Regions from separate parts of the Spartinivicinus poritis genome, predicted to be linked through region 2. Evidence: predicted binding sites of a transcription regulator. Region 2 holds the regulator's gene; the other holds the start of a gene.
What was found. The regulator sigma-54, encoded in region 2, starts transcription at its own class of promoters, with help from an activator protein. The targets are predictions, from matches to a motif close to TGGCACNNNNNTTGCTNT.

Region 1 (7,426 bases), on a different contig from region 2:
CAAAGTGAGAGGAGGAATCGGCAAGCTATCTGGCACCTCCTCCAGATTCCAGTTCACCTGAAGTCGTTCACCTAAACGATGCTTCTCTATACGTAAGTATTGCTTACAAATCTCTAACTCGTCAGCCAAAGTGACTTTGGCCGCAACCTCATCCAAGCAAGCACGAAATAACGCCGCCAAATCTTCAACCGCTTGCTCTGCTTTTTCTGGTGACACCTGAATTAAGCTAGCAATACTGTTCATACTATTGAAAAGAAAGTGAGGGTGAATTCTAGCCTGTAGGGCTTGCAGTCGAGATCGAAGTTCAGCTTGTTCCTGCTTGCGCAACTGTTGTTGAACATAAAAATAACGAAGCAATAAGCTGGTAATAATCAGCGCAACCAGCAGATTTTTTGAAATATGCCAAGTATCTAGCTGCAGCCAGAATGAATCCCAATCTAAAGGGTAAATCACCCACTCAGCCGCCAGTGAAAAGACTAAAGTGACAAGTAAAACTACGCTATAACAGGCAGCTAGAGCATGTCCAAGCTGAGCCCCTAAAATCAGTGGTCTGATCCGACATAGGCAGCCAGCACTTACCAATACTACCCATTGAACAAAGAATGAGGTTAATGCCAGATGATTCCAATCAAAACCCATAGAGCTAGGAAGCGCTAAGACTAAAATCAGTACAAATAACTCAGCCAATACCACCAGCATAAATACTGCTCTAGTAGTACAAAGATCGGGTAAAAAAAACTCTTGATCCAGCCAATCGCCAGCTTCGAATGGTTTCACGACACTATCCGTCAATGGTTTTATATATTATTTTTAACACGTATAAAAATACTCACAAGGATAGCGGAGAAATACGAACTTTTTCTTGTCAATTGTGTGAATTAAGTCGCCAACAATAGCTAAAGAGAGAGGAACAGACTTAAAAGTAACAAAAATGAATGGAGCAATGGACTATCACTCCACTCATTCGCGACACCCTCAGAGAGGGGCAGGATGAAGGGATAATTAGTTTAAAACCAACGTTATGCTTCTAAGTAGCTCTTTTTAATTCCAATACCCTTAAGCGCAGAAAGCTCAGCCTTAGTAAGAGAGTTAATATCACTAATATATTTAGACTCAGACAAGGCAATAGGCGTCTCTTTGTCTAGCTGCCGTGCTGTTACTTCAGCTAGCTTTTCCAATGTAGTTGTCAGCTTTGTAGGCAACGAGATAAGTACCTTACCTGCTTGGGTTTCCATTAACTCATCAGATAGACTCAACTTCTCTGTAGCAAAGTCAAAAACACCACGCCACTGAGTACTGTCTTGCCCCGTTGTCTTTTGGAATGCTGCGCTTATTATCGCTCGTGGTAGTTGACTGACCTGTTGCTCCAACTCACTAGCTATGAATTGATTGCGCTTAACCGCATCAAATTGATCTTCTGGGTTTTCTTTATTTTTCTCAGCCCACAACTTGTCCGTATTATCAATAAAATGCTTCAATGTTGTTGCTATAATACCAAGATTAGATTGCTTGTATGACAGTTCATTACCTAATAATTGAATAGGGCTTGAAACGGCGAGCTTCCTTAACCACTGTAAATCTGCTGCCGTTTTTACTTGCCCTTTAATATCATAAAAAGACAGCTGACTTTCAAAAAACTTATTCGCTAAAGCTTGTTGCTGTTCAGGCGAAAGCGTCAGTTTATGTTTTTGTTTCACGGTAGAGCTTAAATAGCTTGTTGCATCTAGCAGAGCCTTTGACTTGTCATCAGAGACCGAACGACCATAAAACCCTGTAGCCTGATCTAAGTTGATTGTTTTACCGGTAGAGGAATCTTCTATAACAGCTGATTCATATTGACTTTCAAGCGTCTGAATCTTCAACTCTTGGTCCAAAGCCTCAACCTCTACATCTAGCTTGGCCATCTCTTGATCAAACTTTTGTTTTAGCACCTCTGGGCTATCGTTCTTAGCCTGTAGTATTGGTGATCCTATGCTAATACTCGAAGCTTTACTTTCAGGGGATTGCGTTCGATTAAAAAGTGCTACAATTGTCTCAGGCACTTGCTTAATATTGCTAAATGCTTTTGCAAGCTTCTGTTCTACTGTCTGAAGTGGTTGCTTAATCCAGCTTTGATAGAGGCTTTTAGCTGAGTCACTAGCCTTCTCAAACTTAAATGTTCTGCCACTCGCACTCCCTTCTGATAACTTCACTTCCTCGACTGGGTTTAGTTTAGGCGTTCCAATATCAGGAACCCCATTAGTACTCATATAAATCATGGATATCTCCTAACTGTCCTAACAGTTAATCGTTAATATAAAAAGACAGCAGTAATATGGTACACGTGACAATTAAGTGGCTACTTATCAACAAGGCGTAACTTTTTAGCTTGGAGTAACTTTAAGGCAGTTGCTTTTCGACAGGCCACCAACATGCCTTCAAACCAACGCCTTGGTTGCGAATTTACCGGAAGACCAGAGACAGCAAACAATTATTAGAGGTGCCCTTTAGATACATATTGACACAACTACCTATGGCATGATGACTAACTGATAGTTGTATAATCTATTTTCACCAGCGAGCTTTAATCGGGAATCGGGGATAACCAATGTCGGATAAATCAATAAATCAAGCCAACCAACAATGGGGGGGACGCTTCTCAGAGCCAACAGATCAATTTGTGGCCAAGTTTACTGCCTCAATTGATTTTGACCAGCGACTTTATCGACAGGATATTAACGGCTCCCTAGCCCATGCCGCCATGTTAAATAAAGTTGGCATTTTAACTGATCAGGAATTATCTGATATTCAACAAGGCTTGCAGGATATTCAAGCAGCCATTGAAGCAGGTGAGCTTGAGTGGTCTGTGGCCTTGGAAGATATTCATATGAATATTGAAGCACGCCTGACCGACCGCATTGGTATTACTGGTAAAAAGCTCCACACAGGCCGATCACGTAATGATCAAATCGCTACTGATATACGATTGTATTTGCGTGATGAAATTGACCTCATTTGTGAAGAGGTCAATCGGCTACAGCAAAACCTAGCCAGTCTGGCAGAGCAAGAAGCTGATACTATCATGCCTGGTTTTACTCATTTGCAAACCGCTCAACCCGTTACCTTCGGCCATCACCTAATGGCTTGGTTTGAAATGCTTAGCCGAGACTATGATCGACTGCAAGACTGCCGCAAGCGGGTGAATATCTCTCCTCTAGGGGCTGCAGCCTTAGCTGGTACCACCTACCCAATTGATCGCGAATTTACTGCTCAACAATTAGGCTTTAGTAAGCCCAGCGAAAACTCACTTGACTCTGTTAGCGATCGGGATTTTGCCATTGAGTTTTGTTCAGCAGCCAGCTTAGTTATGACTCATCTGTCGCGTATTTCTGAAGAGTTAATCCTCTGGACATCAGCTCAATTTAATTTTATTGAATTACCTGATAGGTTTTGTACTGGCTCCTCTATCATGCCGCAAAAGAAAAACCCCGATGTACCAGAGCTGGTTAGAGGCAAAACCGGGCGTATCACCGGCCATTTAATTTCATTACTGACTTTAATGAAATCTCAACCCCTGGCTTACAACAAAGACAATCAAGAAGATAAAGAGCCTTTATTTGATACCGTGGATAATCTGAAGGGCTGTCTGCGAGCTTATGCTGATATGGTACCAGCAATAAAAGCCAATAAACAAAGTATGTATGAAGCAGCCAAACGCGGTTTTTCCACTGCCACTGATTTAGCTGATTATTTAGTTAAAAAACAGATGCCATTTCGTGATGCTCATGAAGTTGTGGGTAAAGCTGTGGCTTATGGCATTGCCCAAAATAAAGACCTTTCTGAAATGAGTTTGGAAGAGCTACAACAGTTTTCCAGTACAATTGAGCAGGATGTATTTGATGTACTCACCCTGGAAGGCTCAGTGAATGCGAGAAACCATATTGGTGGCACAGCGCCTGCTCAAGTTAAAGCAGCGATTGAAAGGGCTAGAGAATTACTAGCGTCAAGATAAAAAAGGACACAGCTAAAATAAAACAACCAATAAAAAAGGGTATACAATGTATACCCTTTTTTTGATTTTACTGTAATGAGTAAAAAAATTACGCTTTTTTCTTACGCTTTTTCATACCCATCACAGAAAGGCCTAAGCCTAGCCCCAATAGTGCAATACTACCTGGTACAGGAACAGGGTTTACTGGGTCAACATAGTGTAGGCCACCAGCACCAGCAAATTGCACATCAGAGCCGTTACCAATTTCAACGTTAATTAAACGGCCATTATAAGCACCAAATGTTTTACGAGAGGCTGAAATTTGAATGCTATTAATGCTTTCACCCACTGATAGACCAAAATCAGAAAGGTCAAATAAACCAGCAAAAACACCTCGGCGTTGATGAGCTGTACTTATTCCATGGCCAATCAGGTTATCAGCAAAAATATCTTTATAAACGCCATTAATGGTTACACCTATAGTACCACCCCAGATAATTGAAGGCCGATACATAAAAATAGCGCCATCTTTACCAGCTCTATTTTTAATTGGGTTTGCGTAAGTCATGGTGAGGTTTTTATTCATGGCGTTGCCATGAGGCCAGAATGTATACCTACCAGTATGAGGGTTATCATCACCGACTGGATGCTGGCCTGGACCAAAATTAGCCCCTCTGTAGCTTACTGACGCCACTAAGTCATTCGAGTCAATGCTATGTTGATTATCTATTTTAATTAAACCAGCCTGAGCCTGCATGCCGACAAATGTAAGTGCGCAAGTCATTAGCCCTATTTTAGTTATTTTCACTTCGTAATACTCCTGAGAAAATTATTGACCTACTTCACAAGATGCTTCCCTGCTCTTTTCAGACTTTACTGAGAAGGTTTAGCAACGTGAACAATGCTTTTAGCAAGCACTAGGTCAGCAAAATTCAGGCCAACAAAAAAAATGCCTTTAAATTACGCTGCTTAGCAAAATTTATGACAATAAATGTAAATTAATCTGACTTAATTATTAAAATAAAATGAGACTTAATTAAAATTAAAAGCGTTAAGTAAGAACAAAAAGGAAGTGAATATATAGTAAATAATTTTATATACTTGAAGTTTGGCGAGAATTAAAGGGTGGAAAGAATAACCACCCGCCAGGAAGGATGTTTTGATAAAGAGATAACTAGCAAGCGTTCCAAGGTGATACAACTACCTTATTATTAACTCCACCTTTCATCTGTGGACCATTATATGTGAACGCTTTACCACTTTTTAAGACAAACCGTATTTTATAGCTACCCTGCTTAATGCCTGAAAACTGATAGTTTCCATTTAATGCTGTTACTGTAGAAGCTACCTGAGTACCTTTACATGTTAGCAGCTGAACCGCAGCGCCATTAATGCCTTGCTCGTTATCTTCTTGAATACCATTGGCATTTTTATCATTCCAAATATGATCACTAATCGAAACATTATCAGCAGTTGCTACAGCAGAAAGAGAAAATACGCTTAATAAAATTGAAACTGAAAATATTTTTTTCGACATTGTAAAAACCCTGGCTAAAAGAAAATTGATATTCAAGTTCTTAATCAATGCCGATAAGGTACCAGACCTGATCAATATTTAAACAGACTAGGTTTATTAGTATGACGCGTATAACAAAAGAAGTTGAGCAATTATGAAGTAGTTCAAAGAGCAGGTCTTAAACCTTGCTGAGATACATACAGCGCCCTTACAGGGATAGGTGTAACTACCTACCCCTCCTTAAATCATTCGCGAGAAACATGGCAGCGCTGGTAATCTATTTTAAATTTAATACTTGCCGCTCCTTCATCAATATGAAGTGCGGTTTTCAAGCCTTTAGCTATAAGGTTTATTTCTGTATCCAAGTAAACCCGATCATCACCACAGCTTGTATAAATTGGTTCTCCCCAAGTATTGAAAACAACATCCTGTAAGCTGCCATAATCATGATAGTAATTTTGCCGCCCCCTAACAGCATAATAAGGGGAAGTTGTGTCATAATCAGACATACTTTGGTGAATGATAACTCCTGCCATCCCTTCTTCGTTTAGGCTAACAGTGCCCTCTACCCCCAAACGACTAAAGCTCACCTGATAACCATCAGGAATGATCAATGGGATTTGAATAGAGCAACTTGTTTCTACCTCATCACCATTCATTGAAACTGCTTGAAATTGGTTAAATATTAAGTCAATTGTCCCATCATCATTAGCATCAGCAGTTACCCCTTTACAAGCACATAAAGGGTTAGTCTCTGGACACCAGGCACTGCCAGGTAAAATAATATCCTCAAACTCTGGGGTGACAGCAAAACTCGCAACAGAATGTAAACTAAGTGCATAAATTAATATATTTTTTGGAAAGGGCATTTTCTATTTACTCTATTATTCTACCGGACAGCCTTGCAGCTCTACCTTAGGTAAAACCAACGATCTAATAACCGTAGATTGACGCTCTATTGGCACACTAAGACGATTTAAAAACTCAGTATCAACGGTTATAGATACTTTTAAATTAAGAGACTGACCACAGCTATTGATTTCACTACCCATTGGCTTAGTCAAGGCAACATCACCATTAGCCAGTCCACTAAACTGCCAAATAGATGCTTCACCAACTCCACCCGCTTGTCGATAACGTAGACTTACCAAGTGTTTACTTGCTTCGGTAGACTCAGCTGTGCCCGATATTGTAATGGCTGGAATTAATGCTCGTTGCTGTTGTGGTACTAATAATACATATTTGATAACACATATCGCTCTATCTTGAAGCTTTTCAGGGCCTATTGTTGCTGCCAGGCTATCAAAACTAATAATAGTATTACCCGATACTGGATCATATTTAATAGTTGCACTTTCATTGCAACTGTCGCCTAAAAATTTAATATCACTAATTATTGGGTCAGTGCTGTTTGATGAAACAAGTTGATTTGCATTTAAATGAGCAACAGCAGAAATTAAAAGTAATGCCGATACGCCCTTAAATAAAAGCTTTTTGTATTGCATGGTAAAAGCCTTTTTACAGTATAAGGAAGCCTAAACCCAAATGATTCAACAGGCTACAGCAAATATTTTCATGCACCCCAGTGAAGAAGTGCTCAGGTTAAAAGGCTTCCAGATTTCACATCAGTTATATTCTTCGTGAATGACTTTTAGGGTTTGTTGTCATCACTCTTCCCCCTAATCATTTATTAAAATATAAACTCATAGGGATTCATCTCTCGACGGCCGCCCCTAAAAACCATTCACTTTGACTATATTTACCTGGTTTTCAGTTAAAACTGCCCACACTGAACCATTTCATAACCATAATTAACAGTTCTTCCTGCAGCTTCATCGATTACTACCCGACCATTTTCTGCCTCTACGGTTATAGATGTTTTAAATGTGACTGTCTGACCGCAAGGTGAAAATGAGTAACCAGCAAAGTTTTTATTAACT
Region 2 (7,426 bases):
CGCTAATATTTTTTATCAGCATGGGGAGTAACCTCGTATTTTCACCGCTACCAAAAAACTAAAGCGATAACAGTGCTTCGCCTTTATGCTAAGAAATAAATTTTTGGGCAATCACCAAATAATTAAAAACAACTTCAAAACCACCTATTCAAGCGTTAAAATAATTTAATTAACACTCATCAATTAAGTAGTCATCACCCCAGTTAACAAAGACCGTAAAATAAAATACCCAGCTATTTCTTAACACCAGATCGCATTTTTCATTTTGACCGTTTAAGCACTCCTATTTGCTTTCAAGGCTGCGGGATAAGTCGAGGGAATATCCTATCCAATTCATACAATAACTGATGAATAAAGAAAACTTTTTAGTTATTTTATAATAATTAATATTCCTAAATTAAATGTGCTGACCAAGCTACATATTAACAGCTAATACAGTGGTTAATATTGAGACAATATTCATGACATCCAGCAAAATATAGCTAACTTATCGCCCTTCCCATGAAATCACCTCGCCGCGAAATAGAGAAGCGGCTTTCCCTCAATACAAATCTAAACGATCGTTATCTCAAAGCATATATCTCAACTCAAGTAGCACAGCTCTCGGTCGATATTTGTTATTATTAGCTGTAGACTTGTGCTCTTAGCTGCTAGCTTGCTCTAACTGTTTATCAGTCGAATATTTTACCTTGCTCAATTACGACAAATACCAAATAATTTGCATCTCAAAGCAACTACGTCATTGGAACTATGTCACACGAAATTGATTTTGCTCAGTCCGCTATTCGCACCATTGAAAGTGAGCGGGAGGCTATTGATAAACTGATTCCCCGCATAGATGGCGCTTTCACCCAAGCCTGCCAAATAATGTTGAACTGTAAAGGCCGTGTAGTTGTAGTAGGCATGGGCAAGTCTGGCCATATCGGCAACAAGATTGCTGCAACGCTTGCCAGCACAGGAACTCCCGCTTTTTTTGTTCACCCTGGTGAGGCCAGTCATGGTGATATGGGCATGATTACCGATAACGATGTGGTGTTAGCTTTATCTAACTCAGGCAATACTGCTGAGCTGGTGATGTTAATTCCCCTCTTAAAGCGGCTAGGCACCCCCTTGATCAGTATGACAGGCAATGAGAAGTCAGCATTAGCGCAAGCAGCTGATGTCAACCTAAACACCTATGTAGAAAAAGAAGCCTGCCCACTAGACCTAGCACCTACCTCAAGCACGACAGTTAGCCTAGTACTAGGTGACGCTTTGGCAATTGCTCTGCTAGAGGCTAGAGGGTTTACAGCTGAAGACTTTGCCTTTTCGCATCCTGGTGGCAGTCTGGGTCGGAAGCTGCTACTTAAAGTTGCAGATATTATGCATACTGGACAGCAACTCCCTATCGTTAGCTTATCAACGCCTTTAAAAGAAGCCTTAATTGTCATTTCCCAAAAAGGCCTAGGGATGACAGCAATTGCTGACTCAGAAAACCAATTATTAGGCGTTTTTACTGATGGTGATTTGCGCCGAGTTCTAGATCAAGAGCTCAACCTCCATACAACCCCAATCAACCAGGTGATGACAACTCAGTGTAAGACCGTAAGTGCCGACATATTAGCAGCAGAAGCCTTAAACATTATGGAAGATCATAAAATCACCAGTTTGGTCGTCATTAGTCAACACAGTCAAATTGAAGGCGTTATCCATTTACACGACATTATCAAAGCAGGCGTTGTATGAACCTTGACCCACAATTAATAGTCAAAGCACAAGCGATTAAACTTCTTGGGCTTGATGTAGATGGGGTAATGACTGATGGCCGGCTGTACTTTACGGCTGATGGTCAGGAATTTAAAACCTTTAACATTTTGGATGGCCATGGCATTAAGATGCTCCAGTCAACGGGCGTAAAAGTTGCTATTATAACAGGCCGAGAAACAACCGTTGTAGCAAAGCGTGCAAAAGACTTGGGTATTGAACTGTTATTACAAGGCAGAGAAGACAAACAAGTCGCTTTAAACGAAATTCGTCAACAGCTTAAGTTAGATTGGCAAGAGATAGCCTATGTAGGTGATGACCTGCCTGACTTACCAGCCATTCAGCAAGTAGGCTTGGGCCTAACTGTTCCCAATGGCTATTGGCTGGTTAAAAAGCATGCTGATGGCGTGACTCAAACACCAGGGGGAGCTGGCGCAGTAAGGGAGGTTTGTGACTTCATTATGAGCGCACAAAATACCTTACAACCAGCTCTAACTCCTTATATACAGGCAAGCGAATGAATCGAAGCAGTATTATCAGCTTAATTGTTATTTTAGTAATTGCTTACTGCGGCTATCTTATGCTTGGCACAACCTCAACACCAGTGCCCAGCTCAAGTGAGCCTCTAGCAAATAACCTTGAGCAGGCACCAGACTACTACTTGATAAACCCTCGTGTTACTCAGTTTACTTTAGAGGGGAATAAAGACTATTTGCTCGTTGCAGACAAAATCAGTCATTACCCACATAATGACGTATCTTTATTAGCAAAGCCTAATATTGATTTGTACAAGGCAACTAGTGACGACCAATGGAAAACCACTGCTAAACACGGGCGCTTATTACCTGGTGGCGATATCCTTGAGTTATCTGACCAGGTAAGAGTCAAAGAGCTTAAGTCCAATGGTGAACTTGGCACTTTACTCAAAACCGACTTTTTAACTCTTTATGCCGAGGAAGAAGTCGCCGATACTCAACATCCAGTTGTGATAACATCACCCAACGGCTCTATTACCCAAGGAGTTGGCATGCGCGCATTTTTAGCAAAAGATAGAATTCAACTGTTTTCTAATGTCAGGGGACACTATGAAGTTAATCAGTAATTTGATTGTAGGGATTATTGCTATCTCAGCTGCCGGGCTTAGTCTGTTAAGCTGGGCACTTCCCAATGACAAAGATAAGCCCATCAATATTAAAGCCAAAAGTGCTGATATTGATGATAAGTCTGGTGTATACATTTACACTGGCAACGTCATTATCACCCAAGGCACTATTCAAATAAGAGGTGATAAAGTCACTCTTTATTCAGACAGCAATGGGATTAACAAAATTGTTGCTGTAGGCCGCCCTGCACACTATCGTGAAAAACCAGCAGAAAACAAAGAGCTTATCAAAGCCTATGGTCGTACTATCAAGTACTACGCTACCAATGAAAAAGTAGAAGTAATCACTAACGCTAAGCTATTCCAAGAAGGCAATACCTTTACTGGCAGCCAAATAGACTACTTTGCGAAAACCCAGAAAGTGAATGCAAAAGGCGGTAAAACCAATGAAGGCCGCGTTGAAATGGTACTGCAACCCCGTAGCAAAAAGAAATAATAGTCGTATATGAGTATATTGAAAGCCGAGCACCTTGCCAAAAGTTATAAAGGCCGTGCTGTTGTAAAAGATGTTTCCTTGAAAATTAAAAGTGGTCAGGTAGTTGGTCTGCTAGGCCCCAATGGCGCAGGAAAAACCACTTGTTTCTATATGATTGTTGGTCTAGTCCAGTCAGATCATGGCAGTGTCTGGATTGACGAACAAGATATTACTCACTTCCCCATGCATGGACGAGCCCAGGCAGGCATTGGCTACTTACCACAGGAAGCCTCTGTTTTTCGTAAATTAACTGTCACTGAAAACATATTAGCTATTTTAGAAACCCGTAAAGAGCTAAATCGGAAGCAGCGCCAAGAAAAACTTAACTCACTACTTGAAGAGTTCAATATCACCCATATAAAAGACAATAAGGGTATGAGTTTATCTGGAGGAGAGCGTCGCCGGGTAGAAATTGCCAGAGCCTTAGCAACTGAGCCATCCTTCATCCTACTTGATGAGCCTTTTGCCGGGGTTGACCCAATTTCTGTAAAAGACATTAAAGATATTGTCTGGCACTTGAAAGACCGCGGTATAGGCGTACTGATTACTGACCACCATGTTCGAGAAACACTTGATATTTGCGAGAATGCATACATAGTTAGTGAGGGACATATTATTGCAGAGGGTAACGCCGAAGCGATAATGACCAACCAGCAAGTAAAAGAGGTTTACCTCGGACACGACTTTAAAATATAAGACAACTGGCAAGGATACTCATATAATTTTTAGTAGCTCAGCTAAAAAGCCAGTAAGAGCACAAGAAACAACAACAGTAATACTGTAAACAATTGAAATAAACACACAATTGACATTAATAATAGGTGCAATGGAAACATTCAGTGGCTTGTTCAGCAGCAACTCAGGTAACCGCCTTTGAATGCACTTCCATTGTTGTTGACTTTGCCAAATCAAAACAGGCACGATTGCACTATAAGGTAATTGTTTAGCAATGAAGCCATCCCTGGTTTTGAAAATTGGCCAGCAGCTGACGATGACGCCTCAGCTGCAACAAGCCATAAAACTACTCCAACTATCCACACTGGATTTACAGCAAGAAGTTCAGCAAGCGCTTGAATCCAATCCAATGCTTGAGCTGACCGATGAGTCTGACAACAACTCATCAACAAACAGTGATAGTAATGACAATGACCCTCAGCAGCTCAACAGTGCTGGCCTGAATGGATCAGATTCCTCCAAAAGTCAAGATAACAGCACATCTGAAAGCAGCAGCCATGATGGCACTGAGGAAACCAGCTGGTCAGAAGAAATTCCCAATGACCTCCCAGTTGATAGCGCCTGGGATGATATCTATCAAACCTCTTCAGCCCCTATTAGCTCAGCTTCAGGAGATGATGATGAGTATGACTTTAGTAATCGTAATGGCACAACAGAGTCCTTACACAGTCATTTAGAATGGCAGCTTAACTTAACCCCAATGTCAGATAATGATCGCTTGGTAGCAATTGCTATCATTGATGCGATCAATGATGATGGCTATCTCAGTTGCAGCACTGAAGAGATTTGGGAAGGCCTGGACCCAGAGTTGGAAATATCCCAAGAGGAAGTGGAAATAGTCTTAAGACGCCTCCAACACTTTGACCCTGTTGGTGTGGCAGCAAGAGGCTTACAGGAATGCTTACAAATTCAGCTGTCTCACTTACCTGAAGACACCCCTTTTCTTGATAACGCTAGATTGATTGTAGCCAAACACTTAGGTTTACTGGGTCATCATGACTACAACCAGCTTATGCGTCGTACTAAACTTAAAGAAGAAGAACTAGCCGAAAGCATCAAGTTGATTCAAGCCCTTAATCCAAAGCCTGGCGCTGACATCCAGCCATCTGAAACAGAATATGTAATTCCTGATGTATTTGTCAGAAAGCATAATGATCGCTGGTTGGTAGAGCTTAATGCGGAGGCCACGCCTAAACTACGTATAAATAATAATTACGCATCATTGGTTAAGCGAGCTGATAGCAGCTCAGACAACACTTATCTGAAAAACCATTTGCAAGAAGCCCGTTGGTTTTTAAAAAGCTTACAAAGTCGTAATGAAACACTAATGAAAGTAGCAACTCGCATAGTTGAACATCAGCGTGGTTTTTTAGAGTATGGCGAAGAGGCAATGAAGCCATTAGTCCTGCACGATATCGCCGAAGCAGTGGGTATGCACGAATCTACTATATCTCGAGTAACTACCCAAAAATACATGCATACGCCAAGAGGCATCTTTGAGCTGAAGTATTTCTTCTCAAGCCATGTCAGCACCTCATCAGGCGGAGAATGCTCATCTACGGCTATCCGAGCTATCATTAAAAAGTTAGTATCAGTAGAGAACCCTAAAAAACCATTAAGTGACAGCAAAATTGCCAGCTTACTGGAAGAACAAGGTATCAAGGTGGCAAGACGAACGATTGCCAAATATCGTGAATCCCTATCCATCCCACCGTCTAACGAACGAAAGCGGTTGGTATGAAGTGGATGCATGTGTAGAGGTATCAAACAGATTAGCGCTCAACCATGCGTTATATTGACTAGCAACAAGCAATACCAAATCTGCTGGCATTACACTCAGTAATGAAGCAGTTGACAATCAGCCTTACAATTAAGTGAAGCTGGTTAACAACCATTAAGTCCTATTAGGAGGTCGTTGCATGCAAGTTAACATCAGTGGTCATCATGTAGAAGTGACTGATGCGTTGCGCCAATATGTCATCAAAAAGCTCGATCGCATTGAAAACCATTACGATAGCATTACTAACGTGCAAATCACCCTAAGTGTCGAAAAACTGCGCCAAAAAGCAGAAGCGAATTTGCATGTAAGAGGTGCTGATATTGCCGCCACAGCAGAATCTGAAGATATGTATGCAGCAATTGACTTACTTAGTGATAAACTAGGCCGGCAACTCAGCAAGCATAAAGAGAAAACCCTGGATCGACTCCAGGGAGCCAGTATTCGTTAAAGTAGTTTACTTATTTAAAAAGCATGAAAATCGAACAATTCCTTCTCCCGCAATGCACCCTTACCGGGGTGCAAGGGGGGAGTAAAAAACGTGTTTTACAGCTTATTGCCAACCTATTAGCCGAGTATTCCAGTGATATTGATGCTAACGAGCTGTTTGATAACTTAATCAACCGTGAGCGATTAGGGAGCACAGGCTTTGGGAATGGGATTGCCATTCCCCATTGTCGCCTTGAAAGCTGCCACAAGCCATTTGCCTGCCTGCTAAAACTGGAAGAAGGCATCGACTTTGACGCAATAGACGGACACCCTGTGGATGTTATTTTTGCCCTGGTCGTTCCTGCCGAAGCCACTAATGAGCACCTCGCCATCCTACAAGAGCTAGCCACTCGATTTGAAAACTCAAGCTACCGCAATAACTTGCGCCAAGCAGACACTAATCCAGACTTATTTGATGTAGCAATCCAAAGCGTTCCTACTGCATAAATTTACCATCGCTTGTCTCTATTCATTTGCAGTGAGCGTTCTTATGATATTCGCTTGAAGCACTCTTCTGGCGACTATTATTTAATTAACTGCCGTATATCATTTAAACTCTGTTATAGTAAGAATTTACAAAACACTCTGCGTATTTATGAAGTTAATAATAATTAGTGGCCGCTCAGGCTCAGGCAAAAGTACAGGCTTACATGTACTTGAAGACCAAGGCTATTATTGCATTGATAATATGCCTGCTGGCTTACTCCCTGCCTTTGTTGAAGAAATGGAAAAAGAGCCTCTCTATGATAAGGCTGCTATTAGTATTGACGCTCGAAATATCTCTCAGGATTTAAGGCGCTTCCCATCTATCATGAATGCGCTTAGAGAACAAAAAATCGAAGCCGAAATTATTTACCTTGATGCAGAGCATGCCACTTTACTCAAGCGCTTCAGTGAAACCCGACGCAAACACCCATTATCCAGCCAGCAATGCTCATTAGATGAGGCGATCAAAAAAGAAAAAGAAGTGCTAGAGCCCATTGCTCGACTGGCTGACTTGACCATTGATACCAGCCAGCTTTCACTTCATGAACTAAGGGACACC

Region 1: the regulator sigma-54 is predicted to act here: its motif matches at 4,940-4,957, upstream of ORQ98_RS05565 (PEP-CTERM sorting domain-containing protein).

What each region holds. Positions count from the first base shown of each region.
Region 1 covers NZ_JAPMOU010000004.1:273,212-280,637, forward strand. Annotated here, with positions in the region: gene ORQ98_RS05550 (sensor histidine kinase) at 1-777, opposite strand, end outside; gene ORQ98_RS05555 (hypothetical protein) at 1,020-2,258, opposite strand; gene argH (argininosuccinate lyase) at 2,588-3,991, shown strand; gene ORQ98_RS05565 (PEP-CTERM sorting domain-containing protein) at 4,080-4,778, opposite strand; gene ORQ98_RS05570 (SdrD B-like domain-containing protein) at 5,145-5,507, opposite strand; gene ORQ98_RS05575 (DUF4360 domain-containing protein) at 5,732-6,355, opposite strand; gene ORQ98_RS05580 (DUF4360 domain-containing protein) at 6,371-6,991, opposite strand; gene ORQ98_RS05585 (DUF4360 domain-containing protein) at 7,261-7,426, opposite strand, start outside.
Region 2 covers NZ_JAPMOU010000001.1:328,703-336,128, forward strand. Annotated here, with positions in the region: gene ORQ98_RS01430 (M20/M25/M40 family metallo-hydrolase) at 1-22, opposite strand, end outside; gene ORQ98_RS01435 (KpsF/GutQ family sugar-phosphate isomerase) at 751-1,725, shown strand; gene ORQ98_RS01440 (KdsC family phosphatase) at 1,722-2,264, shown strand; gene lptC (LPS export ABC transporter periplasmic protein LptC) at 2,261-2,845, shown strand; gene lptA (lipopolysaccharide transport periplasmic protein LptA) at 2,829-3,341, shown strand; gene lptB (LPS export ABC transporter ATP-binding protein) at 3,351-4,076, shown strand; gene ORQ98_RS01460 (hypothetical protein) at 4,095-4,301, opposite strand; gene ORQ98_RS01465 (RNA polymerase factor sigma-54) at 4,330-5,856, shown strand; gene hpf (ribosome hibernation-promoting factor, HPF/YfiA family) at 6,035-6,343, shown strand; gene ptsN (PTS IIA-like nitrogen regulatory protein PtsN) at 6,367-6,828, shown strand; gene rapZ (RNase adapter RapZ) at 6,977-7,426, shown strand, end outside.